DNA from 2 places in the Micromonospora cynarisoli genome. Region 2 is predicted to be linked to the other one. Evidence: riboswitches for the same ligand, from Rfam matches in the RefSeq annotation. Region 2 holds a riboswitch; the other holds the start of a gene.
What was found. A riboswitch is a leader RNA that binds a small molecule or an ion and turns the genes downstream of it on or off. The one in region 2 is predicted to bind cobalamin.
Positions count from the first base shown of each region.

Region 1: another riboswitch for cobalamin. It lies ahead of bluB (5,6-dimethylbenzimidazole synthase); the one in region 2 lies ahead of Q2K16_RS01000 (peptidase).

Region 1 is NZ_CP130426.1:2,118,899-2,133,598, reverse strand. Features, by position in the region: gene Q2K16_RS08715 (oligosaccharide flippase family protein) at 192-1,475, opposite strand; gene Q2K16_RS08710 (glycosyltransferase family 4 protein) at 1,479-2,585, opposite strand; gene Q2K16_RS08705 (glycosyltransferase family 4 protein) at 2,776-4,014, opposite strand; tRNA gene Q2K16_RS08700 (tRNA-Gln) at 4,831-4,902, opposite strand; gene Q2K16_RS08695 (hypothetical protein) at 4,921-6,333, opposite strand; gene Q2K16_RS08690 (SDR family oxidoreductase) at 6,484-7,428, opposite strand; gene Q2K16_RS08685 (helix-turn-helix transcriptional regulator) at 7,619-8,458, shown strand; gene Q2K16_RS08680 (class I SAM-dependent methyltransferase) at 8,646-9,443, opposite strand; gene Q2K16_RS08675 (LLM class flavin-dependent oxidoreductase) at 9,570-10,604, opposite strand; gene Q2K16_RS08670 (TetR/AcrR family transcriptional regulator) at 10,823-11,395, opposite strand; gene Q2K16_RS08665 (SDR family oxidoreductase) at 11,480-12,361, shown strand; cobalamin riboswitch at 12,826-13,023, shown strand; gene bluB (5,6-dimethylbenzimidazole synthase) at 13,061-13,705, shown strand; gene Q2K16_RS08655 (hypothetical protein) at 14,162-14,700, shown strand, end outside.
Region 2 is NZ_CP130426.1:268,862-283,561, forward strand. Features, by position in the region: gene Q2K16_RS00975 (ABC transporter ATP-binding protein) at 1-1,155, opposite strand, end outside; gene Q2K16_RS00980 (CbiQ family ECF transporter T component) at 1,152-2,393, opposite strand; gene Q2K16_RS00985 (hypothetical protein) at 2,386-3,291, opposite strand; gene Q2K16_RS00990 (prenyltransferase/squalene oxidase repeat-containing protein) at 3,288-4,733, opposite strand; cobalamin riboswitch at 4,873-4,986, opposite strand; gene Q2K16_RS00995 (hypothetical protein) at 5,080-5,565, opposite strand; gene Q2K16_RS01000 (peptidase) at 5,598-6,641, opposite strand; cobalamin riboswitch at 6,743-6,870, opposite strand; gene Q2K16_RS01005 (HNH endonuclease family protein) at 7,180-7,857, shown strand; gene Q2K16_RS01010 (hypothetical protein) at 7,959-8,321, opposite strand; gene Q2K16_RS01015 (extracellular solute-binding protein) at 8,347-9,561, opposite strand; gene Q2K16_RS01020 (hypothetical protein) at 10,025-10,429, opposite strand; gene Q2K16_RS01025 (pre-peptidase C-terminal domain-containing protein) at 11,037-14,700, shown strand, end outside.

The DNA.
Region 1 (14,700 bases), 1.9 Mb from region 2:
TGTTGTCGAGCTCGGCCGGGACCGGACCACGGCGCTCGGCCGAATCTGCACAGAGAATTGATCAGCGCCGTTCATGTGGGTGGCCATGTCGCCCCGTCCGTCCTTGCCCAGGTAGATGTAGGAAGCAGTTGGCTGCTCCGACGGGTCGCGCCTTACCGCAGCGCAGTCGCGGCCCTGTCGGCGGCCCCTCGTCACGACCCGGACCCGTTCGGCGGACAAGCGGGCGAGGGACGGTTCAGTGCCCGCAGCAGCAGCAGGAACGACGCGCCCGTCGAGGCGCTGGAGGCGATCGCGGCACCTGCCGCACCGAACAGCGGCATGAGCGTGCCGAGCAGGACGACCATCAGCCCGCCGGCGACCCACTGGGCCCGGGCGACGGCGAAGGGCCGGCCGTGCCCCCGCAGCAGGTCGGCGCAGACCTGCTGACAGGCCAGAAAGACACCCCCCGGAGCCAGGAGGAACACCAGCCCGACGGCATCGCGGAAGCCGGCTCCGAAGACCATCGGGATGAACTGGGGTGCGAACAGGGCCACGGGGAGCATCAGCGCGGTGGAGACACCCGCGCTCACCAGTACGGCCCACCGGTTGAACGTCCCCGTCATGGACTGCGGGACGCGCCGTGCCGCGATCCGGGGGAACGCGACGTATCCCAGACCTGCCGCGACCGGGACCGCGAGCGTGGTGATCGAGGCGGCCACGGCGTAGTTGCCGAGCACCGCCGGGGTGACAGTGAACGAGAGGGCCAGTTGGTCGAGCCGGACGATGATCGCGACCGGGATCATGGCCGCGAACTGGCCTGCGCCGTAGCGGGCCAGGTCACGGGTCAGGGTGAGGGTGGACCTCCCCCCGGCGAGGCCGGCGCGGTCGCAGAGCCAGTAGGCCACTGCTGTCTGGAGCAGCACGGTGGCGGCGAACGCTGCCAACGCTGTCGTCAGGTCGAGTGAGCCGGTGACGTGCAGAGCGAGGACGGCGACCAGGAAGCCGACCGGTTGAGTTATCCGTGTGACGTTCCACCACGTCATCCGCGAGGCCTGTAGTGCGACCGTGTAGCTGACACCCACGAAGGCGACGAGGCAGGTGGCGAACATGGCACGGTAGCCCCAGAGGAGGGTGGCGCTACCCGAGGCGAACAACGGCGCTGCGAGCATCCCGATGACGAGGACCACCGCCCCCGAGACGGCCATGATGTTCCGTGATCCGGCGAGATAGCCGGGAGCCCGACCGGGGTCGCGGGCGACGAAGAATGTCGTCGCCGCCGACTGCCCGAGTCCACCGACCACGAGCAGGATCGCGAACCAGGCCATGATGGCCGCGTACTCGCCCCGGACGCTCGGCCCGACCGAGCGCGCTATGACGATTCCGGCGATTCCGGCAGTTGCGGTCGACACGACGTTGAACGTCGATGCGGCAACAGCACTGCGTCCCAGGCCACGGGGAGCCCTCGCCCGCAGTGTCGCGCGGGTCAGCGTTGTCACCGGTCACCTGCTCTGGGCAGCAGGGGCCAGCCAGCCTGTCTGCCGTACGTGGTCCAGGAGGTTGTCGTTTCGGATCGTCCGTCGCCATGCCCGGTACGCGTCCGCCGCCCGCAGTCGCTCCGCAAGCCGCTCCTGCGGCGTCAGGACGGAAATCCGCTCAAGCTCCTTCGCCAGATCGGCGGCGGTGAGTGCCTCAAGCACCTGCCCTCCGCCGCTGTGCAGGACAGCGTTCCAGGGTGTCTCGCTCGAACAGATCACAGGGCAGGACGCGGAGAGGCTCTCCGCGACGACGTACCCGAAGTTCTCCCCGAGGGTGGGAAAGACGAACGTGTCGTACTGGGCGAACACCTGCCGGACCTCTCCCGGCCCGGTCTCGCCCCGGTAACGCACCTTGACGTGCGCGGGGAGCCGGGCGATGAGAGCCTGGCACCGTGACCAGTAGCCGGTGTCCTCCAACGGCCCGTAGATGTCGAACTCGACCGGCGACGACACTCGACACAGCGCTTCGAGGACCAGGTCGAGGTTCTTCTTTGGTGAGATCCGACCGAGGAAGACCAGCCGTGCCGGTTCCTGGTCGGTGCCGACGGGAGGCAGGGGCTCGTCGGGCAACGGCACCTGGTAGTGGTGGACCACGACCCGGGCCCAGGGGCAGGCCGCCAGGATCTCTGCCTTCTCCCGCTCCGTCACCGCGTGCCACGTCACGTCGGCCCGTCGAAGGAACGGCGCCCACACCAGGAAGAGCAGGCGCTTCTTGCGGGCCTTCTGGGCCAGCGCCCCGGGCGAGAGTTCCCCGTGCGGGGACACGAGAATCCGGCGGGCGTGGATGAATCCCAGCCGGGCGGCGACGATGGGCAGGATGGCGAACGTCGGTTGCCACAGTCCGTTGGTGTAGAGCAGGTCGAATCGGGCCCTGCGCAACTCGCGCCACAGGCGTAGCCACTGCCGCCCCCGGCGCACGTCGAGGTAGAAGACCCGCGATCGGTGCCGGTCGGTCCAGCGTCCGGACAGCCCGGCGTACGGTGCCGGTGATCCGAGATCGCGGTCTCGCGTGACGATGGTCAGGTCGACGTGTTCGGAGACCGTGTCGAAGGTCTGGACGATCGCCCGCACAAGCCCTCCGCCGCGAAAGCCTGGCTCGAAGACGCCAGACGTCGTCAGCACCGAGATCTGGTTGTGGGTCATCGCGAAATGCTCCGTTCAGGCGGTTGGGCAGCGGATGCCGGCCCGGTCGTGACGTCGGCGGGGTTCCTGGACGGGCCGATGGGTCCCGGCCGCGTGCGTGCGGCTGTCGTCACACGCGTCATCGGGTCCGCTCCTGCGCCGCCGACAGCAGAATCTTCTCGATCTGGTCGATGCCGGCCCGCTGCGACATGTCGCGCTCATAGGTCTGTCGGGCGCGACGACCCATGTCCGCCAGGGCCGTCGGCGAGACTGAGGCGGCTTGGGCGAACCTGTCGGCGAGAGCCTGCCAGTCACCGGGTGGGCACGCGATCCCCACGCCGTCACGCTGGACCAGCCGGGCACAGTCCCCGGGCACCGACGCCAGGACGGGAGAGCCACAGGCGAGCGCCGCCTGCAACTTCGACGGGATGGTGCCGCGTGCGGTTGGCACGTCACGAAGACTGATGAGTTGGAAGTCCGCGGCGGCGTACAGCGCCGCCATGTCGGCCGGGGTGCGGCGTCCCAGAAAACGGACGTTCTGCACGCCGAGTTGGGAGGCGAGCGCACGTGCCGGCTCCTCGTCGAGGCCCGAGCCCACGAGCACCAGGTCGACCCGGTCGTCCACGGCGGCGGCTGCCCGAACGGCTCCGGGGATGTCCTGGAACAGGCCCATGTTCCCGGCGTACATCACCGTGCAGCGATCGCGATATCCGATCGCGCGACGGGACTCGTCGGTGGCCGGCACCGGATAGAAGAGGGACTCGTCGGCCCAGTTCAGCACGACGTGGGTCTTGTCTGCGGCGGCGCCACGTTGCAGGACGAGTTCCCGCATCGATGGAGCGATCACGACAACGGCCGACGACGCCCGGTAGATGCGGTGCATCACGGATGCCAGCGAACGGTGCAACAGCTCCCTCGTGCGGCCCTGCCGCACCATCGACGAGGCGGTGACGGACTCCGGCCACACGTCCTGGACGTGGAGCACCACCGGTGTCCGGTGCAGCAACCGACCAACGGCCGCCGCAGCGAAGGCCGTCGCCGGCGGGTGATAGACGTACAGGACGTCCACGTCGGCCAGGAATCTGACGGCGGCGAGGGAGCTCGTCGCCCCGAACGACAGGTAGTTCGCGCTGCGCCGCACGGGCGACAGGTCGTGGCTGGGATACAGCGGAACTCGGCGCACCGTGACGCCTCCCGACGTCGTGCGCCCAGTCCAACGCTGCCTGAAACCCGGATAGATCCTGCCCTCCGGATAGTTGGGGAAGCCGGTCAGCACCCGTACCGCATGTCCCCGGGCGGCGAGCCCCTCCGCCAGGCTTGCCGGAATGAACGTGCCAGGTTCCGGTGGATACCACTGCGAGACGATCCCGATCTTCATGCCGGCGACGCCCAGCCTCCGGGGCCGCCGGTCGCCGGCGGGGCGGACGCCAACCGACCCGCTCCGTGGGTGACGACCCGCGTGCGCCATCCGAGAAGGCCCTCGGCACCGGTGGAGATTGAGGAAAGCACGGTGTCTCCCGCTCTGGGTGGATTCGCTGCGCGAGCAGATGATCGGTGATGTGTTGCGCCCCGACGTCCCTGACCTTAACAGCGGATTCGAGGCATATGTCCGGAATGAGATATATGCGATGTGCTGACCGGATCGTCAGCGCCGGGCGACCGCGGCGAGAGGGTCGACTGCTCAGGCTCGGGCATCCGTCGGCCCGATCCCACGCGGGCGGCAGACCGCAGACCGCTGGCCTCCGACCCGCCACGGACGCGGGCGAGCGTCACGACCGCCACCGGCGAGATGACCGAGGAACAGCGGCGACTGCGCGACGCGTCACGGAGTGCGGCGGGCGGACGAGATCAAACAGGCATTCGCCGTTGCCGATGTAGATCAGCTTTAGTGCACCGACATTGCCGGTGCGAAGGAGCGCGCGGAGACTGGATCGGCGCGGGGTGAGCGATCGGCGGCGGCAGCACCGCTGGGCCGGACCCACGGCCAGCGCCGGTGCCGGTGCCGGCAGGCGGCGCACCGGTGATCCACCCGCCCATGATCTTCGATCGGACGAGGCACGGTGCGACCGTCCGATGTGTATCTCCGCCCCGGCGACATCGAGACCTACCGGCAGATCAGCGAGGTGCCGGCCACCGGCCAACCCCCGGCCCTGGCCGGGTGCTCTACCGCTGAGCTACAACGGATCCCCACGGGCCCCGTCGGCTGGGCTCGAACCAGCGTCCACCCGGTCCAGAGCCGGGCGCTCTACCACTGAGCTACGACGAGCGTGATCATGCTGCCCGATCACGGCTTGGCATGTCCATCCCGTTCCGGCAGGTCGCTGACCACGACGTCACCCGGGATCGGCGTGTGCGCCAGGCCGCCCTTGGTCAGCTTTCCGGAGAACGCCCCACCGGCACGCAGCATCGACGCCCACATCGGGTCCACGATCGACACCCCGTGCACCAGTTCGGGCGTGGGCCGGAACACCCCGGTGGCTGCGGGTGTCTTGGGGCCTGTCCAACCGGACGTGACCGGGTCGACTCCGGCATCGGCGCATGCTGCCTCGACATCCGTACGGGTGCAGGCGGTGGTGCCGTCGAGGACGTCCCACGGCAGTGGTAGCCGAGCCCACACGCCCACGTCGGGGTGCAGGCCGCCGCCGGTCGACCGGTGCCACGCCGCCAGGTCCGCCGCGATCAGCAGCATCGCCTTGCCCGGGCAGGACGCCTGCAGCAGGCCGAGGCTGCCGGCGGCGTCGAGCGTCGCGATCCAGGCCGCCCGCGCGGCGTTGTACGCGCCGCACAGGAGGTTCCACGTCGACGAGTCGTTACCCCGCCGCACGATCATGGTGGCCCGGTCGAAGTCGCTGGCCGTCCATACCCGCTTGAGCAACGCCGCGACCTGGCGCATCGTTGTCCACCACCGGCCCAGCAGCTCACCGCGCTGTGCCTCGGTCAGCCGGGCGAGCACAGTCGGCGTCGGATGGGCCTGGGCGATCATCCACCAGTCCGTCGCCGGGTTGGCGGTGCAGTGCTCGAACAACAGGTCGGCGATGTCGTCGTACGGGTTGTCCCGCCCCGACAGGGTGAACTCCCGCCGCAGCTTCCGCTTGGCGGTCAGATACGCCACGGAGCACCCCGCCCACGGATCGGCGAGGAAGGCGTCTCGCTCGATGCTCGCGGCGAATCCTGCCCGCGCGACCAAGGTCAACTGCCGCTTGGTCTGCTCGACGGCCAACCTGTCGGCTTTCGCCGACAGTCGCTGGGTCACCCGGAACCGCCGGTTGTACTGCCGCTTCGACAGCTCGATCCCGGCCGTTGCCCGGCCCTCCCGGTTCAACCGGTCACGCAGGAAGTCCAGCCGGGCCGGATCGACGGCACCCAGGGATTCGCTCAGGCGGGCCGAGAAGTCAAGCAGCGAAACGGGATCGTCCGGGTCGACGCCGCCGGGCGGCAGCTCGAACAGCCGCACTGCGGCGTCGATCTGACGGGCACCGCCGACCGGTCGGGCGAAGTCCGCCGACATCGAACTCGACCCGTTCCACCGTGCTGCCGCACGAGCCGCCCGCCCCACCGTCGTCCGCTCTCGCAGCCCCAACTGGCCGCCCACCACCCGCAGCACGAGATGCGCGACCTCCTCCGGTCGGCGCCGCTCATCGAGCGACGTGTGCAGCGCGACCAGGGCCTCCTCAGCAGAGGTCTCGGCGATCGACATGGCGGCATCCTGACAGGCACGACGAGACCGAGCAACGCCTATCGGCAGCGTGGGTGTGACCCGGCCACCGGTGCGGCGGTAAGCGGTCCCACGGCAACCGAAGGCCACCCCGTCGTTGCAGGTCGATCAGCTGGCGTCGAACGGGGGCTGTCAGGCCGCGACGAACGCGACGCCGGTCAGCCGTTCGGAGACCTGCCAGACGCGCTGGGCCTCCCCGGTGTCGCGCAGCGGCGGGTACATCCGCTGCTCGGCGGGTGGGCCGCCGAGGTTGCCGGGCCCGCTGGGTCCGTAGAGGACGGCGGGACGGGCGTCGGTGTCGGTCGCGGCCATCAGCGCGGGCAGGGCCGCGGTCTGGACGGTGCCGGCCAGGATGCCGCGGGCGGACATGGCCCGGATCAGGCGGACCGCGGGGGTGTCCCGGCTGCGGCCGAGTTCGGGGCGGGCGGCCAGGAGACTGGTGGGGGCCACCCCGGGATGGGAGAGGTTGCTGGTGATGCCCCACCCGTGGGCTCTGGCATGCCGGTCCAGCTCCAGACCGAACAGCCCGAACGCGACCTTCGACTGGCGGTAGGCGCGCATCCCGTGGTACGAGCGTTCCCAGTTGAGGTCGTCCCAGTTGATGCGACCACTGCGGGCGGCGACGCTGACCTGGGAGGTGACCCGGGCCCGGCCGGCGCGCAGCAGGGGGAGGAGCCGGGCGACCAGGGCGAAGTGGCCGAGGTGGTTGGTGCCGAACTGCAACTCGAACCCGTCGGCCGTGGTCTGCCGGGTCGGTGGCCGCATCACGCCGGCGTTGTTGATCAGGAGGTGGATCGGGCGGCCCTCCGCGCCCAGGGTGTCGCCCAGCGTGGCGACCGACTCCAGCGAGGACAGGTCCAGGCTGCGTAGTGAGACCTTCGCGTCCGGGTGGGCCCGCCGGATGGTGGTGATCGCGGCCTCGCCCTTGCCTGGGTTGCGGACGGGCAGGATCACCTCTGCGCCGGCCGCGGCCAGCCGGGCGGCCATGCCCAGGCCCATGCCGTCGCTCGCGCCGGTGATCACGGCCAGCTTTCCGGTCAGGTCGGGGACGCTGATGTCGACAGGTGTACGTGGCATCGGCTCTGCTTTCGTCGTCGGTGCTCCGGTCATCGGGTCACGCCGTCGATCGTCGGTCGGAAGCGGGGCGGTAACCACGGCCTACCGATCCCACCCTCGGCGGACCCGCAGCCGGAAAGGGGGATCGGCGGGGCGTGGCTACGTCCTCCCCTGGCCGGTAGAAACATGGCGGTACCCGGAGGGAGGCGTCGTGATCGATCGCAGTGGGCTGGCGGAGTTCCTCCGTAACCGGCGTGAGGCCCTGCAACCGGAGGACGTCGGACTGCCCCGTGGGCAGCGCCGCCGGACGAACGGGCTACGCCGCGAGGAGGTCGCCGGGTTGTGCCACATGTCGACCGACTACTACTCCCGGCTGGAGCGGGAACGCGGCCCGCAACCGTCGCAGCGGATGCTCGCCTCGATCGCCCAGGGCCTGCACCTGTCGATCGACGAGCGCGACCACCTGTTCCGCCTCGCCGGCCACCAACCGCCCCCCAGGGGCACCTCCAACGACCACATCAGTCCCGGTCTGCTGCGGGTGCTGGACCGGCTGGACGACACCCCCGCCGAGATCGTCACCGAGCTGGGCGAGACCCTGCGGCAGTCCCCGATGGGCGTCGCGCTCACCGGTGACACCACCCGCTACACCGGGCCGGCCCGCAGCGCGGGCTACCGGTGGTTCACCGACCCCGCCGTCCGTCGCTTCTACGCGCCCACCGAGCACGCCTTCCTGACCCGCATGTACGTCTCCGGGCTACGTCAGCTGGTCACCCTCCGGGGCCCGGAGTCGCGGGCGGCGTACCTGGCCGGACTGCTGCTGGCCGCCAGCGAGGAGTTCCGCCGGGTGTGGGACGACCACGAGATCGGGGTACGTCCGCACGGGGTCAAGCACTTCGTCCACCCTGAGGTCGGCGCGCTGGAGTTGAACTGCCAGCGGCTGGTCGACCCGGACCAGGCCCACTCGCTGATGGTCTACACCGCCGTTCCCGGCAGCGAGAGCTACGAGAAGCTCCAGATGCTGTCCGTCATCGGTGCCCAGCCGCTCCGCTGAGGCGCCTCCCGCCGGCCCCGCTCTCGCCGCTGTGGTTGAAGGCCCTGGCCACACCGGCGGCGGCATCCGCCAGCGGGGCCAGGTGCCCGTGGTCGCCGTACTCGGCGGCGGTGTCGAGCATGGCCAGCAGGTGCTGGCTGAGCGGCCGGTACTCCGGCCAGCATGCCGGCCGGTCGTAGCGCAGGTGTCAGGACACCCGGTGGGCGAGGGTGAGTTGCGTGAGGTACCGCTTGGTGACGACACCCTCGTGCGCACGGTCGATGAGGCCACCGATGCAGGCCAGCAGGCGGTCGCGGTCGGGCTGCGGAAGCGAGCGGGTGCCGGAGTAGGTCATCAGCAGGTCCAGGTAGGTTGCGGTGGTGTACGACTGCTCCCACTCGTACCGGAGGAACTCGACCGGACCGAAACGTCCGGACTGGTCGATCTCCGCCGAGTCGCGAGGATGGTCGGCGGCCGGCGTGAGGCGTAGGCCCGGCGGCGTTCTCGGGTCGAACCGCTCGTAGCAGCCCTGCACGTCGACGAAGAACCGTTCGGTGCCGCCCGCCACATGCTCGGTGTGGATGACGGCCAGGGTGCCGCCCGGCCGCAGCACGTCCGCCGCCCTGCCCACCCGGATGTCCGGGTCGATCCAGTGGAACGCGGTAGCCGCGAGGACCAGGTCGAACGGCGTCACCGGGGCCACCCACTCCTCGAACGCGGCCACCTCGACCGTGACGTTCGGGAGGCCACGCAGATTGTGGACCGCGACGGCCGCCATCTCCGCGCTCAGCTCGACGGCGTGGACGGCGTAACCGCGTTCCGCGAGCACCCGCGTGGCCTGGCCGGTGCCGCTGCCGATCTCCAGCACCCGCGCGCCGGCGTCGAGGCCGGCGATTCGCGCCAGATCGTCGAACAGCCGGTCCGGATAGCCGGGCCGGGCGCGGTCGTAGCGGGCGGCGTCCTGCCCGAAGACGGTACGGAGAGTCTCCCGGTCGGTGTCGCTCACGAACACAGACTACGGCTGACCGGAGGCAGTCCACCCTGTTCCGTGGGCCGCGCGGGGAGAATCCGGACCAGAGACCTGCGACGCAGGCCGGGCAGTGGGCTCCCTGCTCAACCTGGCCGGCCCGCGTCAGCGGCTGGGGTGCCACCCGAGCGCGGGGCCGAGCCGGGTCGCCATGTCGGTGAGGATCTGCGCGTAGTCGGCAGGCGTGAAGGTGAAGGGCAGGGCGAACGCAACCTCGTCGACCTCGCGGAACGCGACGTTGTCGAGCAGTCGTTCGGCGATCAGCTCCGACGGGCCGACGAGGTCGGGGGCGAACATCATCCGGGCCGGACCCTGGGGTGACGCGGTTCGGGGCGTGCGTTGCCGGGCGTACTCCTCGTAGCGGGCACGTTGGGTCGGGGTGGCGGTGTCGGTGGGGATGACGACGAGTCCCTGTGAGACACGAGCCCGTCCGCCGTCGGGGTGGTGGGCGCGGAACGTCCGGATGTGTGAGAGCTGGATCTCGGTGAAGTCGGTGGACTCCTCGGCCTTGACCACGCTGCTGGTGAGCAGGTTCATGCCCTGCTCGCCGGCCCAGCGGGCGGAGTGGAGGCTGCCGGCGCCGTACCACATCCGGGCGGCCAGGCCGGGGGAGTGCGGTTGCACCCGGCGGGAGAACTGTTCGAAACCCTCGAAGCCCTCGACGTCGCTGGCCGGCTCACCGCGAACGAGGTCGAGCAGCCGTCGTACCCGCGTGTAGCTGAAGTCCTCCGCCTCGGCGGTGTCCGGGTAGAGCGATCGGCGGACCCGGTCGTAGTGCATCGGTGGGCCGACGCTCACCCCGGGGTTCAGGCGCTCGCCGGAGAGGATGTCGACCGTGGCCAGGTCCTCGGCCAGCCGCAGCGGGTTCTCCCAGCCGAGCGGGATGACCGCGGTGCCGAGCTCGATGTGCCGGGTCCGCTGTGAGGCCGCCGCCAGGACGGCGATCGGTGAGGAGATGCCGTACTGGAGGTGGCGGTGGCGTACCCAGGTGCTGTCGAAGCCGAGTTGCTCGCCCAACTCGATGAGCTGGAGTGTCGCCTCGTGGCCGGTGCGGGGGTCGGCCTCGTCGAACAGGCCGATGGTCAGGAAGCCGAGCTTTCGCAGCGGTGCCGACTGCTTCGACGCGGGTGTTCCACTCACCGTTAGCCTCCAAGGATGCCCACCCAGGGACCTGAAACCCTACCTGGTCGGTAGGGAAATCGATCGTATGCTGCCTGGTCGGCCCACCTCCCGCCGGGTCGCCGACCTTGTGCGGTCCGCAGGAAGGCCGGTGCTGCTGCTCATGGCTGGCCGGTTCGGCGGGCCGGCCGGTGCCCGACGCGCAGGGCCGGAGACCGGCCCGAGATCCGCACGCCGGCTCAGCCGAGTGTCGCGGTCACCGCGCGCAGCTCGCTCAGGGCGGCCAGCGTGTAGCGGGCCAGCCCGTGGTCGGCGTCGGTGTCGGCCCACTCGGCGTAGCCCCGCTTGAACGCGAGCAAGCCCAGCTCCCCGGCCAGTGCCGCGGCCGCGTCGGGGACACCGCGGGCGGTCAGGGCGGCGGTCATCGCGGCGGCCATGCTCACGCTCTTGAGGGCGTCGCGCTCCTGCAGTTCGGTGCTCGCCGCGACTGCCGCTTTGAGTCGGGGTCCGATCTCGCGGTTGAGCGGGCCCATCGCGTCGGACGCCCGCTGCAGGCCGGCCGCGACCGCCTCAAGCGGGGTAGCGTCGGCCGGCGCCTCGGTGATGCCCTCCGCCAGCAGCCGGCTCAGCGTCTCCTGCCCGGCTGCCAGCAGCTCGCGCTTGTCGGGGAAGTGCCGGAAGAACGTGCTCTTGGTGACGCCGGCCCGCTCGGCGATCTGCGCGACCGTGGTGGCGTCGTAGCCCCGCTCGGCGAACAGGTCGACGGCGGCGACGATCAGCCGCTCGCGTGCTCCCGGTTCCCAACGTGCCATGTCGTCCATCATAAGTGATGGGACTCTTGTCCCGTCACGTGCTACGGTGACGGGACAAGAGTCCCATCACTTTCGGGAGCGTCCATGCAGGTCTTCATCACCGGCGGCACCGGGCTGATCGGTTCGGCGGTCGTCGCCGAACTGCTCGCACACGGGCACCGGGTGCTCGCGCTCACCCGCTCCGACACCTCGGCCAAGGCTGCCGAGGCAGCCGGCGCCGAGACGCTCCGGGGCGGCCTGGCCGACCTCGACGTCGTGCGAGCCGGCGCGGCCCGCTCCGACGGCGTGATCCACCTCGCCTTCAGCAATGACTTCAGCAGCCCCGAGGCGGTGGCCGCGGCGGTCGCCGAGGAGACCGCGGCGCTCACCGCTCTGGGCGAGGAACTGATCGGCAGTGACCGTCCGCTCGTGACGGTTTCCGGCACGCCCTGGGTGGCCGGCCGGCTCTCGACCGAGGACGACCCGCTGCCGCTCGAGGGCCCGGTCGGGGGCCGCGGGCGTACCGTAAATTCGATCTTGGCGTTGGCCTCTCAGGGTGTCCGCAGCTCATCGATCCGGCTGCCCCGCACGGTGCACAACCACGGCGAGGGCGGCTTCGCCGGGCTGCTCACCCAGCTTGCCCGGCAGTCGGGCGTCTCCGGCTACCCGGGCGACGGCACCCAGCGCTGGCCGGCCGTGCACGCGGTCGACGCCGCCGTGCTGTTCCGGCTCGCCCTGGAGAACGCGCCGGCCGGCACCGCCTGGCACGCGGTGGACGACGAGGGCGACGCGGTGCGGGATATCGCCGAGGTCATCGGGCGGCGGCTCGGCCTGCCGGTGCAGCAGATGCCCGAGGAGACGTTCGGCCCGCTTGGCGAAATCTTCGCCGCCGATCAGCCGTCGTCGAGCGCACACACCCGGGCGACCCTCGGCTGGACGCCGACCCACCCGAAGCTGCTCACCGACCTGGAGAACCTCCAGCCCTGACCGGTTGCCTTCCGAACGTCGCGAGGACGCTGGTGGAACCGGCTGCCCACAGTGTGTCGTGACCGCCGTTGATCCTCAGGTGGGCGGAGCCGGATGAGCGAGGGTCCGCCACCCGCGACGCCGACGTCGGCTGCTCCTGGCCGTGCCGGTGCGGTGCTGACCACTCGCCTGGTCGCCTGTCAGAGCTTGTCAGAGGCGTCGTGGGGGCGTTCGTGCTCTGGGGGCTGTTGGAGATGAGCCGGGTCAGGTCGGCGGTTCTGCTCGGCACGGCTGCGACGTGGCCGACGTTCCTGCTCGTGGCGGCGGCCATCCTTGTCCCCGGGTGGTGAGGGGTGTCGCCGGCGGGGTGGTGATGGTCAGATGACCGGGGCGAGGGGTGAGCAGGCTACAGGCGTGGGCCTTGGCGTTCAACGCCCCGCGCAAGAAGACAGCGACCAGGCCCGGCGACGCGGGTTAGCATCGGCGGCGGCATGATCGTGCGAGGTGCCCCGCGGTGCGGGGAGAATCGGGAAGCCGGTGTGAATCCGGCACGGGCCCGCCGCGGTGACCGGGGAGCGACCGTCCAGGCGCGAGGAGCGCAGCCACTGGCCGTACGGCTGGGAAGGCGGACGGGTCGGCGTTGATCCGGGAGTCCGAAGACCGGCCTCGCGTCGACCGCCCATCCGTCGAGGGTGGGCCGAGCGCAGCGGGAGCCTGCCTGTGGAACTCTACGACGCCATCCACCGCCGCCGGGACGTCCGGGCCCAGTTCACCGGGGAGCCGGTGCCTGCCGACACCCTGCACCGGATCCTCGACGCCGCGCACGCCGCGCCCAGCGTCGGCCACTCCCAGCCGTGGGACTTCGTCCTGGTGCGGGACCCTGCCGTCCGCCGCCGGTTCCACCGGCACGTGCAGACCGAGCGGGCCACGTTCGCCGCCACCCTGGACGGTGCGGCGGCCGAACGGTTCGCGCGCATCAAGATCGACGGGGTGCTGGAGTCGACGCTGTCGATCGTCGTCACGTACGACCCGCAGCGCGGGGGCCCAGCGGTGCTCGGGCGGCACGCCATCGCCGACGCCGGCCTCTACTCGGTCTGCCTGGCCATCCAGAACCTGTGGCTCGCCGCCACAGTCGAGGGGCTGGGCGTCGGATGGGTCTCCTTCTACCGGGAGTCGTTCCTGGCCGAACTGCTGGGTGTGCCGGCCGGCATCCGGCCGGTGGCCTGGCTCTGCGTCGGGCCGGTCACCCACCTGGAGGCCGTACCCGACCTGGAACGGCACGGCTGGCGACGACGCCGGCCCCTCGCCGAGGCGGTGCACCACGACCGGTGGCTACGACGGGTGACCGACCAACCGAACAGCTAATTCGGGTACGTCGATGCAACGGTCAGGGCGGGCAGGTATGGGTTTGTATGGGGTTCCCCCGTACGGCCCGACGGCGCGCGACGCTCGTCGGCGAGGCCCGCCCCGAGGACGGGCGCCGAGCTATTCCACCTGCGGTGGGAGGGAACGATGATGAGATTGCTACCGCGAGAACGCCGGTCACCGTCCGGGCTGGTGGGCATCGCGATCGCGGCGGTCCTGCTGGGGATGGGGGTGCATGCCAGCGGGGAGGAGAGGCCACCGGCGGCCCAGGGGGATCTTCAGGGCTGGCATGCGAGGATGGTGAGGGTGCCGCGACCGTCGGCGCAGGGCTGTTTCACCGCAACGTATCCCGAGCTGGTGTGGCAGGAGACCGGGTGTGTGGCCCCGCCGTCGGCCCCGATGGCCCCGAACCTCGAACAGGCTCCACGGCGGGACGTCGGTGGCGGGATCGGGATCGTGACGGGAAGACCGGCGGGTGCCGGTCCGATCACCCGCGCGTCCGGCAGTTTCGAGAAGGTGAACCAGCAGAACCTGAGCGTGACCAGCGTCCCGACCGACGGGCCGACCATGCCGGGCAGCTACTCGTTTCAGCTCAACACCAACCACCTCAGGGTCCAGGAGTGCAACGGCTCACCGACCGCCGGCCTGTGCCGGGGCTGGAAGCAGTTCGTGTTCGCCAACGACGGCACCAGGGGCGGCAATCCCAATCCGGATCCCAGTCCCAGCCGCCTCTACGTCGAGTACTGGCTGCTGCACTACAACCCGGACCCGGGCCAGCCGTGCCCACCGGGGTGGACCGAGGCCCCGGACGACTCCGAAACTCACTGCTCGCGCAAGACCGAGGCGATCCAGCTTCCCTACCTGCCGATCCAGAGCATGGCGAGGCCGGCGCTGCGACTGGACGGCGCGGTCACGAAGACGGCCGATGGGCAGGAGACCGACACCGTCACCTTCAACGACGGGTCGGGACGGATCTACTCGTCCACGGGGGCGGG
Region 2 (14,700 bases):
GTCCACCGTCTCCAGATAGAGCAGGTCTCCCGGGGTCTGCGGAACGAGGCCGACGTGCCGGCGGGCCTGGCCGGCCGACAGCTGCTTCGGGTCAACAAGAGCCCGCCCACCGCCGGCATCGACGGTGACGGTGCCCCCGTGGCGGGGACCGCTGCCCTGCACCGCCCAGAGCAGGCTCGACTTGCCGGACCCGTTGCGGCCCATCAACGCGACGACCCGACCACGATGCAGGTCAAGATCGACGCCGGCCACGGCCACGGTGCCCGGATACCGCACGACGACCTTCCGGGCGGCCAGCACCGGGGCCGTGCCCGAGGCCGACGCCGGGTCGGGAGGCGTCGTGTCGGCGAGCCGCCGACGCAGGGCACCGGCCCGTCGGCGGGCGTCGCGGACCGACAGTGGCAGCGGCGTCCAACCGGCCAGCCGGCCCAGCTCGACCAACGGCGGCGCGAGGTCGACACCGGCCAACACCGTCGCCGGTTCCCCGTCAACCACCCGGCCGTCGCCGGGTAGGTAGAGCAACCGGTCGGCATACTGCACGACCCGTTCCAGGCGGTGTTCGGCAAGCACCACGGTCACGCCGAGGTCGTGCACCAGCCGGGTGACGGCGGCGAGGACATCCTCGGCGGCGGTCGGGTCCAGGGCCGAGGTGGGCTCGTCGAGCACCAGCACCCGGGGGTGGGTGGTGAGGACCGCGCCGATCGCGACCCGCTGCTGCTGCCCACCCGACAGTGTCCGCAGCGGTCGGTGCCGCAGCTCGGCGATGCCGAGCAGATCGAGGGTCTCCTCCACCCGCTTGCGCATCACCGCCGCCGGCAGGGCCAACTGCTCCATGCCGTACGCCAGCTCCTCCTCGACGGTGTCGGTGACGAACCCGGACAGCGGATCCTGACCGACCACACCGACGACGTCGGCGAGATCGCGGGGCGGGTGCCGGCGGGTGTCCCGACCGTTGACGGTGACGCTGCCGTACAGGGTGCCGCCGGTGAAGTGCGGCACCAGGCCGTTGATCGCCCGCAGCAGCGTCGACTTGCCCGCCCCGGTGCGACCGGCGACCAGGCACAGTTCCCCCTCCTCGACCCGCAGGCTCACCTCACGCAGCGGCGGTGGACCGTCGTCGCTGTAGCAGACGGTCACCCGGTCGAATGTGATCACGGGTGACCTCCGGGTACGGAAGTGGCCGGGTTGCCGGTACGGGTGGGTGCCGCGACAGCGCTGACCGGGGTGCCCACCGTCGGCGGGCCGGCCGACGGCGACCCGGGTGGTGGCGGGGCCAGCCACGCCGGCCCCGCCGCCGCCGCGACGACGAGCAGCATCAACGGCGTCACCTCGGGCCAGGTCAGCGGACTGACCGGCGGATAGAGCAACTCCGGGGTGATCGAGCCGGCGAGCAGCGTCAACCCGGCGGCGGCGAGGCCACACCCGGCCACCAGCAGCTCGGCGGCACGCCACCGGTCCGGTCGGTAGCGGCTACGGCGCACCCGACGGCCGGCCAACAGCATCCCGGTCACGGCGACGACCAGGCCGGCGAGGAGCATCGGCAGGCCCAGGTAACCGGACCTGGTGGAGTCGAGCAGCCCGTACGTGCCGGCGCACACACCGACCAGCCCGCCGAGCACCAGCGCCCCCGTCGTGGCGCGCTGACCGGCCGGCACCGCCGCGGTGCGGCCGTAGCCGCGCGAGTCCATCGCCGCCGCCAGCGCCAACGACCGGTCCAGGGCATCGGCCAGCACCGGCAGGGCGATCCCCCGCAGCGCACGCATGCCCCGGCCGGTCGCGCCGCGCAGCCGACGCGCCCGACGTACCCGCAGCACGCTCTCCACCAGTTGCGGCGCGACCGACAACGCCACCACCACGGCCGTGCCCACCGCGTACAGCGCCCCGGGCACCGCCTTGAGGAGCCGTTTCGGGTTGGCCAACGCGTTGGCGGCACCGAGGCAGACCAGCATCGTGGCCAGCCGCAGCCCGTCATAGAAGCCACCGAGGACCTGCTCGACGGCGACCGGCCCGAACAACCGGATGCCCGCCGCCCACTCGGGCAGCGGGATCTCCGGTAGCGACACCAGCAGATGCTCGCCCTGCCCGCCACCGAAAACGATCCGGAACACCACCCGCATCGTGATGATCACCGCACCGAGGACGAGGTACATCCGGAACGCCAGCGCCCACGGTGCGTCGGTGCGCCGCCGCAGCACCGCCAGCGCGGCGACGGCGACGAGCAGCGCCAACAGCAACGGATTGGTGGTGTGGCTGGCCGCCGTGGCCAGGCCGAGCGCCCACAACCACCACGCGCCCGGATGCAACCCCCGCGGCAGCCGGGCGGCCGACCAGTGACGCGGTCCGCGCCCCGGGTCGGCCGCCGCCGCGTCAACCCCGTCCCGACGCTCAGTCATCGGGATCGACGGCACGGCGTCGCCGGGCGGTGACCACGCCACCGGCGGCGAGCACGGCCAGCAGCACCGCCCCGGCGACCGTGCCCAGCGGCAGCCCACCGTCCCCGCTGTCGGAAGCGGCGATCTCGGTCGCCGGCACGCCGGCCGCACCGCCCGATGAGCCGACGACGCCACCGGGCGTCGTCGCCGGCACCGACGTCGGGGATGTCGCCGGCACACCGGCTGACGCCGTGCCCTCCGCGATGGCGCTCGGTGTGCCGGCGGGAGGAAGGGTCGTGGTGTGACCGGCCCCGCCGGCCGGTGGCACGACCGGACCGCCACCTGCGGCAGCCGGTGGCGCGGCCGGCCCGCCACCGGCCGCCGGTGGTGTCGGCGGCGGCGGTGGTGGAGGAGGCGTGGGGGCCGGCCGTTTCGGCGTGACCCCCGGCCTCGGGGCGTCACTGGCGTCGCGGTTGAGCGAGAAGGACCAGCCCTCGAAGCTGCCGGCCGGCGGCTTACGGTTGAGCACGCCCTTGTCGCTGTACGCCCAACCACCCCCGTTCGCGGCATGCCAGTACGACCAGTAGGCGCTGGCCGGCGGGGTGTCCACGCACTTCTCCGAGGCCGCCGACGGCTTGCCGTCGATCCGGCAGATGAACCCCTCACCCCAACGCAGCGTGCCGGTGACCTCGAAACCGGCGTTCTTGAGCGCCGCGAGACCGGTGGCCTGGGTGCCGGAGGCGCAGCGCACCACCGTGCCGCCGCCCAACTCGTGGAAGTCGACCACGACGGTGACCCCCGAGGCGTCCGGGCAGTAGCCGGCCGACCCGGCAGCCACCGCCGGGCTGCCCGGCCAGGACACGGTGCTCACCGCGGTGAGCACGACCACCGCCGCGGCGTGAGCGGCCCGGCTGCTCATTGCGCCCGCCGTCGACGTCCGAGCACCAACAGCACCACACCGCCGCCGATCAGCAGCAGCGCGACCAGCACGTACCCGACGATCGCCACGCCGGTGGTGGGCAGACCGGGCAGTGCGGGAGCGGCCGGGGTGGTGCTCGGTGCGGCGGTGCCGGTCGGCGACACGGTGGGGGAGGGCGTCGCCGGGCTGCCGGTGGCACTCGGGCTCGGACCGGCCGGGCCCGTCGCCGTCGGCGTCGGTACGGCCGTCGGTGTGGGGGACACGGTCGGCGTGGGAGTCGCGGTGCCGCTCGGCGTCGGCGACGTCGGCGGCAGGTCGAGACCGATGCGGCCCAGCGGCACCTGGGCGAGCCCGAGCAGGGCCTGCGCGGTGGCCCTGCGCCACTGGTCCCGGTCGGTGTCCGCGATCCCCGCCGCGACAGCGCCGGTGAACGACTCGGCGTGATAGGCGATCGCGCCCGCGTCACCGGCGGCAGCACCACCGTTCGCCGTCGTGAGCTGCAACTGCGTCACCGCGTGGGCGGCCCGCGCGGCCTGGCTGTCCCGGCCGGCGGCGGCGAGCGCCTGCCCGGCCAGCCCGGTGCTGTTGGAGTTCGCGCCGGTGGTCGGGCCGGAACCGCCGAACGAGCCGTCGGCGTGCTGCTGACCCACCAACCAGTCCGCGCCCCGGCGGGCGGCGTCGGAGGCACCGGTGGCACCGGAGTCGGCGGCGGCCAGCAACGCCTGCACGGCCATCGCCGTGGAGTCGACGTCGAGGGTCGCGCCCGGCTGCTCGTCGCAGGACGGCGAGGGACCGTCCGCGGTGTCCGGGTAGAGCCGGAAGCCGCCCGCCGCACACTGCTGCCGGACGAGGAAGTCGACGGTGTCCTGGGGCAGGTCACCGCTGCGGGCCAGACCCAGCACGGCGAAGGACTGGTCGAAGGTGTTGCTGGCGTCCGGTCCGCTGTCAGCCGTGGTGCGACTGGTGATCCGTCCCCGCTGGTGGCCGGCGTCCACCCCGGCGACCAGGGACAGGGTCACCGCCCGCAGGTCGTACCCGCCGAAGTCGGTGGGATCGGCGCCGGCGGCGGACGCGACGTAGAGCAGCTTCGCGGTGGCCCCACCGTCGGTGAAACCCTCGATGCCCCAGTCGTCGTAGCTGTTGTACGACCGGACGTGCGCGGCGACCTGCCCGGTCGCCGCCTGACGCGTCGACACCGACCCGCCGGTGGCGGACATCGCGATGATGCCGTCGATGGTCAGGCCCCAGTCCTGACCGCCGAACGGTCCCGGCAACGTGCCGTCGGTGAACTCACCTGCCAACCACGAGGTGGCGTCACGCGCGGCGGCGGCATCAGCCGGGGTGGGCGCGGCCACCCCGACCAGGGGCACGGTGGAGGCCGTGACGACAGTCGTCACCACGATCGCGCCGAGACCGGTGGCGAGACGCCGGGACAGAAGCATGGCATTGCCTTTCACAGAGCGGTCGGTGAGAACTCCGGACCACACCCCCGGACACGTCACCCCGCTCCGCGTACTGCGGTGAGCGGGGTGAACGGACCGTCGACGGCAGCCCGGACCTCACCCTGTAAACCTCGACAGTGGAAGCCGCTCGTCCCGGGCGGGGCATTCCGGCTCGCGAGAGGACACTCGCTCACGGCTGCGGGTCAGCGCCGGCTTCTACCGGCTTCCCCCCACACGGGACGTATGCAGTTGTATACCCGGCGCACCGGATGCCGACACGCTACCGCCCTGGCGTCGCAGGACGCCAGGGCGGCCGCCGGCAGCCGACGCGCCGGTCACACCAGGATCAGGGAACAGCGATGCTCGGCGGTGCGCCCGCCCCGAACGACCAGCCCTCGACACTGCCCGGCGCCGGGTTGTAGCTGCTCGCGCCCGAGGAACTGTAGGACCACGACCCGCCTGCCGGGGCATGCCAGTACGACCAGTAGGCGGTGGCCGGCGGCGTGTTGACACACGGCTCGGTCGTGGAAGTGGGCTGGCCGTTGATCCGGCAGACGAACGCCAGACCCCAGCGCGAGGTGCCGGTCACCGTGAAACCGGCCCCCTGCAGGGCGGCCACCCCGGTGGCCGGGTCGCCCAGGGCGCACGCGACCTGCACACCCCCGCCGAGCGCGGCGAAGTCGACCACAACGGTGACCCCTGAGGTGCCGGTGCAGGCGGCGGCGTGCGCCGCCTGCGGCGCGGGCTCCACGGCGGTCAGAGCGACGGCGGCGACGGCGGCGGCCACCAGGCCGGCGAGCCGTACGCGGACGATGGATCGGAGACGGAACACAGGTCCTCCCAGGTTCAGGTCGGGGCGACAGGTCACGGACAGGTGAGGACCGGCGCGCCGGAACCGGCGGCCGCAGCGGAGAGGGTGGCATAGCCGTCCCCGGTCAGGCCCAGGACGGCCTGGCCGGTGGCGCGGGTGGCGGTGGCCGGGTCGAAGGTGCCGCCGTCGAGGTCGACCGCGCCCCGGTCGGCCGGCACCCCGCCGCAACCCACCTGCAGGCTGACCAGGAACGCCCGTGCCCGCGCCCAGGCCAACGGCCGGTGGCCGGTGCGGAGCGCCTGCGCGGCGAGCCCGGTGCTGTTGGCGTTCGGGACACCCGACGAGTCGGCGAAGCTACCGTTGACGCCCTGCACCGACACCAGCCAGCGCAGCCCGGCCGCAGCGGCCGCCGGGCGGCCCGCCGCCTGGAGCGCCTGCACCGCCAGCGCGGTGGCGTCCACATCGGAGACACACACCGGCTCGGCGGGCAGCAGCGGGTATCCGCCGTCCGGGCAGCGGGTCCCGGCCAGCCAGGTGGCGGCGGTCGCAGGCGCGCCCTGCACCGTGCGGTCCAGGGCGAGGATCGCCAAGGACTGGCTGAACGCATTGCTGTAGTTCCCGTACGCCGACCGGTCGGTGAACCGGCCGCTGGGCGATTCCAGCCCCCGTAGCCGGGCGATCAGGTCGACCCCACCGACGTCGGTCGGGTCGCCCCCGCGTACCTGCACGGCGAGGGCGAGCTTCGCGGTCGCGCCGGCGTACGCCTCGGTGCCGCCGTCACCGACGTAACCGTCGCGGACGTCCGGCCGGGTGACCCAGTCCAGTGCCTGCGCCCCGAAGTCGTCGGCGACACCGGCGGCGGCGAAGGCGAACACCGCGTCGAGGGTCAACCCCTGGTCGGGGTAGGCGACGCCGTCGAAGACCACCTCGAATCGTTCGCCGTCGACGAGCTGCCGCGCGAGCCAGCCGGCGGCGGCCCCGGCCCGGTCGACACCGGGGTGCGCGGGCGCAGCGGTCGCAGGTGCGGCGAGGGGAAGAGCGGCGATTACGCCGCAGAACAGGGCGAGCAGGCGGTGCCGGCTCAGGCGGACGACCATCGGAAGCGCCTTTCCGGCCCGGCGGTCGTCAGAACCCGGGCGACCACCACCGGCAGGCAGGATCGACCGGCCTCCGACCCGTGGGCCACGACGGGTGGGGAACGGAAATCACGCGTGCGGCGGGTATTCGGGCTCGCCGTCAGGGTGTCTGCCACCTCGACGACCTACCGTTGCGGGCCAGCGCCGGACTTCGACCGGACTTCCCCCACGCACACGCGTTGATGGAGTTGTCGCGACAGTCTGATCTCCCACGACGGCGGATGTCAATCCGCCACCGATCAAACACCTACGGTGACAGTCGGCGTGATCGTTGCTCCCTGCGGGCTCACGCCGGTCATCGACCGGCAGACGCACGATGACCTGGTGAACGAGCTGGGCATCCGGCAGCCACGGACCAGTCGACGACGTGGTGCGGGCTGCGGCACGGCGCTGGCGTTACTCCCGATCTTTGCGGCTCTTCACGATGAAGCCATCCTGCTGTCATATTCATCGAAGATGTTAAGTGCATCTGCTGTCGATGGTGACCTGGAGGCATGGCATGTCAGGACCGACCACGAAGACGCCCAGGCAGGCCCGACCCTGGGTGCGTGCCGTGACGCTGGCCCTCGCCACGTTCGTCGGCGCAGCCCTCTCGGCGGGCATCGGGGGAACGGCGTCGGCGACGCCGCCGGGCATCCCGTCGAAGGCGACGGCGCAGTCGCAGCTCAACGCTCTCACCGTCGCCGCCGAGGGTTCCACAAGCGGCTACTCCCGGGACCTGTTCCCGCACTGGATCACCGTCAGCGGCAGCTGCGACACCCGTGAGCAGATCCTCAAACGCGACGGCACGTCGGTCGTGGTCAACTCCTCCTGCCAGGCCACGTCGGGCCGCTGGTACAGCCCGTACGACGGGGCGACCTGGACCGCCGCGTCGGACGTCGACATCGACCACGTGGTCCCCCTGGCCGAGGCGTGGCGCTCCGGGGCGAGTTCCTGGACGACCAGCCGCCGGCAGAGCTTCGCCAACGACCTGTCCGGCCCGCAGTTGATCGCGGTGACCGACAACGTCAACCAGTCCAAGAGCGACCAGGACCCGTCGACGTGGCAGCCGCCGCTGTCGGCCTACCGGTGCACCTACAGCAAGATGTGGATCACCGTGAAGTACACCTGGGGCCTACGGCTGCAATCATCGGAGAAGTCCGCCCTGCAGACCATGCTCAACACCTGCTCCTCCTGAACGCCCGCCCACAGCGTGCACGGGCACCTGCCGAACCAGGACACGGCCCGCCGGCAGCGCCGCTGGTGCGTCCCTCCGGTATCTGCCGACGCAACAGCCGTTCACCGAGCGGGCGGCTGACCGGTGGTCGCCGCGGCCTGCGGCTCCGCGGCGTCGCGCGCCGAGCCGGCCGTGGTGTCCGGGCTCGCCGCGGTCTGCAACTGGTACGACCGGTAGGTCAGCCAGAGCGCCACCAACCCGGCGACGGCTGCCGCCACACTGGCGATCTGGTCGGCCAGGTCCGGGCCGAGCGCCAACACCCCGACGACGATGACCAGGACCGCCAACCCGCCGAGCGCCACCGTGCGGACCTGCTGCTGGGCCAGGTGCGCCGTCCAACGGCGCGGCATCACCCTGATCACCAACTCCGCCAGGATGATGCCGGCCATCACCAGGATCGGCACCTGCCACGGCTCGACCTTCACGGACCCTCCTCCACCCGGTCTGCGGTCATCCGAGCGCCGCCTTCATGGCGGCGATGAACTCCGAGGTCAGGTCGGACTCACCGCGCAGCATCCGGGCGGTGTGGTCGACGAAGACCTCGGCGAACGTGCGGTATCCCGGGTGCATCGGCCGGGGCCGGGCATTCTCCACCGCACCGCGTAGTGCTTCCAGGTGTGGGATGACCGCCTGAAGGTTCCTGTCGTTGTACGCCTCGGCCAGGGTCGGGGCGAAGCCGTGCCCGGCGAGGATCTTCTGGGCCGCGGTGCCGGTCATGAAGTCGATGAACCGCCGGGCCTGGTCGGGGTGGGGGCAGGTGCGCGCCAGGGCGAGGCTCTGCCCACCGAGCACCCCGGACTTCAGCGGGTACACCGTGATCTTTCCGGCCAGCAGGTCAGGGTCCTTACGCTGCTGGAGTTCGCGGTACTTCACCGGCCAGTTACGCATGAACGTCGGCTTGTCCTCAACGAACGTGTCCAGGCTCGCGTTCTCGTCGCTGGAAAGCCGGACCTTCCCGGCCCCGATGGCCGCCTGCAACGGTTGCAGCGCTCTCTGCCAGGGTTTCAGCTCGAACAGGAGCTCACCGGTCGAGCTGAGCAGGTCAGGATTCACCGACAGGGCGTGCTCCAGGATGTTGACCAGGAAACCCTCGTTGTAGTTCGACGAGTTGGGGCGCAGTTGGCCGACGAACGAGCCCTTGTCGGCGAGGGTGTCGAGCACGACCGACAAGTTCACCTCATCGGGCCGCCCGGTCCCGGGGTTGCGCCAGAACAGCATGCCGACGTCGGTGTTGAGCGGTGCGGCCCAGTAGCTGTTGGGGGTGTCGTCGACCTGGTGGAGGTTCTTCACCGACGTCAGGAAGTTCGGGTCGGTCAACCGGATCGGGGTGATCAGCTTCTGCGCGGCGAACTCGGGGATGTCGACGACGTCGAGGTTGAGGATGTCGGCACTGCCGTTCCGGGCTGCCGTCAACAGCCTCGTGCGCTCGTCGCCTGAACCGCCCTCGACCTCGTCGGTGAACCGGGCCGGGGTGTCGGGGTTGGCCTGGTTCCACATGTCCATCAGCAGCTTCCGTGCCCCGGTGGGGTCGGCGCCGGTGGCGAGTCGAAGCTCGACCGGTGGCGGACGATGTCCGCCCGGCAGCAGGTAGACCGCCGCAGCGCTCACTGCGCCACAGGTCAGCACCCCGCTGAGAAAGGAGCGCCGCGAGTACTGCCCGGACATGGTGCGGACTCCTTCGATCCAGGTCGGTCACACGTATGCAACGAGTCATTCATCACATTACGCTTTGGTGCTGGTGAATGCCGTGCCGGCCGGGAGCCGTCGGCGAAGATCGCACTGTCGGAAACCGGATTCGTGCTGCCCGACTTCGCTGTTCCCCTATGACGACGCAATTATCGACACTGGGATGTGCGGCGACGAGGCGACGTTGTCGCGCCGGTGGATCGGCGCGGGCACGTCACGCCACGTCAACCGGCCGCCTTCTGCCCGACGCCCCACCAGGCCAGCAGACGTCGCGCGAAGGCGCGGGTCGCGACGTCGCTGACGGTCATCCCGAAGTGGCCACGGATCTCCGCCGACAGGTACGAGCCAAGATCCTCCGCGCCGGCACCGGCGGTCAGCCTCGACAGCAGCGGTGCGATCAGGCAGTCGTACTCGTCGACGTTCGTCCGTGGGTCGTGGACGCCTACGACATCCCAGGCGTTGAGCAGCCGGCGAAGGCCGACCGTTCGCCGCGCCGCGCTGCCATGGCCACGCTCGTGAGGTCACCCCCCGACGGAGCCGGCACGCGGGAAAGGTGGTCACGGCACAGCCGGCGGACCGAAGCCGCCAGTTCCTGGTTGCCGCGTCCCCCGTCCTGATCCCACTGGTCGACCAGCACGAGCAGGTCCGTGAACGGGCTGTGCCGGATCTCGTCGAGGTCCCCATGCTCGGAGACGAAGGCGGAGGCGCACTCGCTGACGGTGCGTTCGTCGATCTCACCGTCGACCAGTCGTTGCGCCAGCGTGGCCAGCCAGGTGTCCGCCGCTTCCGCCGCGGACGGAACGCCTACGCCCACCTCGGCGAGGGCGGCGGGCAGCAGTTCGCCCACCAGTCGGGTGTCGGTGCCGTCGAGTCCGGCCAGTTCACGCAGGGCCGGCCCGTCGTGCCCCTCGGCGAGCCAGTCCGCCGCTTACCAGGGCATCCGCTCGACCACCACGCTGCCCAGCACGTACTCGGCGGCAACCAGGTCCGGCGGCCTGCTCACCGGCCGGTCGCCGTTCCCGCTGGGCCGCGCGGATCGGCGTGCGGGCGCGGCCGACGCGGTTTCGGTTGCTGGTCGAACTCCGCCGGGTGGCGGGCCGGCACGGTCGCGCGGGCCGGCCACGGCCGGTCGAGGATGCACGAGTGTCGCTCTGTCATGCCTTATATCCCCTCCGAGCCGACACGTCGACCGTTCATGCCGCATACGGTGCCAGTGCTGACCATCCCTCATCAATCGGCAGAGCCCTGACCTGCCCACTTTTGCCCGTGATCGGACTACACAATCAACTGTCCTATAGCCGACACCCCCGGCGGGACGACAGACCGTTTCTGCCGGTGGAAGACCAAATCACCGTGGGTGATCTACCTAAGGGATGCGCTGTTCACCCCGCCATCTACTTCGGTTGATGGATCTCGCCTATCTTGCCACCAGAAGTTGCGTCTGAGGAGGCAGCATGTCGGGACCGCTCGACCGCCGCACCATCCGATCGAGGGTCTGGGCAGGCGCCCGGCTGCGCGCCACCGCGACGCTCGCCACCCTCGTTCTGCTGCTGGCCTTCGCCGTCCGGGCGGACCTGCCGAACATGGTGCCGGCCTCGGTCTCCTGCGACTCCATCGGCTACGCCTACGATGCCGCCGGACAACTGACCGGGGTACAGGACCAGGGCGGCCGGACCGCCCGCTACCGGTACGACCCCACCGGCAACACCACCTCGGTCAGCAACGACGGCACCCCCGCCCTGGCCCTGCTGTCGGTGGTGCCGGCCCGCGCCGCCGTCGGCACCGAGGTGACCCTGGAAGGTGGCTGCTTCTCCACCGTGGCGACCGAGAACACCGTCGCGTTCAACGGCGTCCCCGCCACCGTCACCACAGCCACCGGCCGGCGTCTGGTCGCCCGGGTCCCCGCCGCAGCGACCACCGGCCTGGTCACCGTCACCGTCGGCGGGGCCACCGCGACCAGCCCACAGTCCTTCGTGGTCACCGGGCCCGACGAGTCCGCGCCCACCGTCACCGCCGTGACGCCCTCCGTCGTGACTCCCGGCAGCACCGTCACCGTCACCGGAACCGGCTTCGCCGCCCAGACCGCCGACAATGCCGTCACCCTCAACCGCACCCGCGCCTTCACCTCGACCGTCGCCTCCGGCAACCTGACCGTCGAGGTCCCCACCGGCGTCGCCTCCGGCCGCATCGGCGTCCGCACCGCCCACGGCAGCGGACAGAGCGCCGCCGACGTGTTCGTCGCGCCCGCCCCCTACACCGTGGCCGACGTGGCGCACACCGCCCGGGTCGCGCTCGGCGTCACCACCTCCGTGCCGATCCCCAGCGCGGGCGACATCGCGCTTGTCGTGTTCGACCTGACCGAAGGACAACGGGCGAGCGTGCAACTCGCCGACGGCACCTTCGGCTCCTGCGGCATCTCCACCGCCAAACTCCTCGACCCGTTCGGGCGTACCGCGACGTCGGCCGGGTGCGTCGGGGCCACCGGCTTCATCGACACGGTCACGGCCCACACGGCGGGCACGTACACGCTGCTGCTGGCGGCGGCGAGCACGGCCACCGGCTCGATCTCCGCGACCGTACGGGAGGTGCCGGCCGACGCCACCACCGACACCACGGCCGGCGGCGAAGCGGTCACCGTCACCACCACCGTGCCGGGGCAGAACGCCGCCGTGACCTTCGCCGGCAGCACCGGACAGCGGGTCTCGGTCAAACTCAGCGGCGGCACCTACGGCACCTACAACGCCGCCGTGACGCTGCGCAAGCCGGGCGGCGGCACGGTCGTCTCCAACGGCTCCTGCGGCACCGCCTGCTTCCTCGACACCACCGTCCTGCCGACCCAGGGCACCTACACCCTCGTCGTCGACCCGCAGACCGCCACCACCGGAGCGATCACCGTCCAGGTGTACGACGTGCCCGCCGACGCCACGGCGGCCACCACACCCGGCGGCCCGCAGGTCACGGCGACCACGACGGTGCCCGGCCAGAACAGCGTCATCTCGTTCCCCGGCACCGCCGGCCAGCGGGTCCTCGTCCAACTCACCGGCGGAACGTACGGCACCTACAACGCATCGGCGGTGGTGCGCAAACCGGACGGCTCCCACCTGACCGGCAGCGGATACTGCGGCCAGTCGTGCCTCTTCGACACCACCGTGCTACCCGTCGACGGCACCTACACCATCCTGGTCAACCCCGACACCAGCTACATCGGCGCGGTCACCGTGCAGGTCCACGACGTTGCGGCCGACACGACGACGACCGCCACCCCCGGGGCCGGCGCGGTCACCGTGAGCACCACCGTCGGGCAGAACGCCGTGGTCGCGTTCGCCGGCACCGCCGGGCAGCGGGTGTCGGTGCAGTTCACCGGTGGCACGTACGGCACGTACAACGCGTCGGCGGTGGTGCGCAGGCCGGACGGGTCGACGCTGACCGGCAGCGCGTACTGCGGCGGGTCGTGCTTCTTCGACACGGTGACCCTCCCGGTCGACGGCACCTACACCATCCTGCTCAACCCCGACGGGGTCACCGTCGGCCAGGCCGCGGTGCAGGTCCACCTGGTGCCGGCGGACGCCACGGCGACCGCCAGCCCAGGCGGCGCCCCGGTCACCGTCACCACCACCGTCCCGGGCCAGAACGCCGTGGTCGCGTTCGGCGGCACCGCCGGGCAGCGGGTGTCGGTGCAGTTCACCGGTGGCACGTACGGCACGTACAACGCGTCGGCGGTGGTGCGCAGGCCGGACGGGTCGACGCTGACCGGCAGCGCGTACTGCGGCGGGTCGTGCTTCTTCGACACGGTGACCCTCCCGGTCGACGGCACCTACACCATCCTGCTCAACCCGGACACCACCTACCTCGGCCAGGCCACCGTCCAGGTCCACAACGTGCCGGCCGACGCCTCGGCGACCACCAGCCCCGGCGGGGCGGCCGTGTCGGTCACCACCACCGTCCCGGGCCAGAACGCGACCATCACCTTCCCCGGCACGGCCGGGCAGGTCGTCTCGGTCACCCTCAGCGGCGGCACCTTCGGCACCTACGACGCCAGCGTGACCCTACGCGCCCCGGACGGCTCCACCCTGGTCAGCGAGAACTACTGCGGCACCGGCTGCTCGTTCACCGCGATCACCCTCCCGACCACCGGCACATACACCGTGCTGGTCAACCCGACCGGCACCACCCTCGGCGCGATCACCGCCCGCGTCTACGACCTGCCCAACGACGCGGTCGCCAACACCACCCCCGGCGGGGCGGCGGTGTCGGTGACCACCACCGTGCCGGGGCAGAACGCGGTCGTGTCGTTCCCGGCGAGCGCGGGGCAGCGGGTGGCGGTGCAGCTGTCCGGTGGAACGTTCGGCTCGTCCGAGGCGGCGGTGACGCTGCGGCGTCCCGACGGCAGCACCGTCGTGTCGAACACCTCCTGCGGCACGTCGTGTTTCCTCGACACCGCCGCGCTGCCGGTGGCCGGCACCTACACCATCCTGGTCGACCCGAAGGGCACGGTCGTCGGCGCCATCACCGCCCGGGTGCACGCCGTGCCCGCCGACACCACCGTGACCACCACCCCCGGCGGGGCGGCGGTGTCGGTGACCACCACCGTGCCGGGGCAGAACGCGGTCGTGTCGTTCCCGGCGAGCGCGGGGCAGCGGGTGGCGGTGCAGCTGTCCGGTGGAACGTTCGGCTCGTCCGAGGCGGCGGTGACGCTGCGGCGTCCCGACGGCAGCACCGTCGTGTCGAACACCTCCTGCGGCACGTCGTGTTTCCTCGACACCACCACCCTGCCGGTCGACGGCACCTACACGCTGCTGGTCGACCCGAGGACGACCGCCGTCGGGACGCTCACCGCCCGGGCGTACGCCGTGCCCGCCGACACCACCGCGACCACCACTCCCGGCGGGGCGGCGGTGTCGGTGACCACCACCGTCCCGGGCCAGAACGCCGTCGTGTCGTTCCCCGGCACCGCTGGGCAGGTCGTCACCGTCAGCCTCACCGCCGGCGCGTTCGGCGGCGGCAGCGTGACCGCGACGCTGCGCGCACCCAACGGCAGCACGGTCAGCTCCTCCTCCTGCACCACGAGCTGCTCGTTCAGCTCGGTGTCCCTGGCCACGGCCGGCACCTGGACGATGC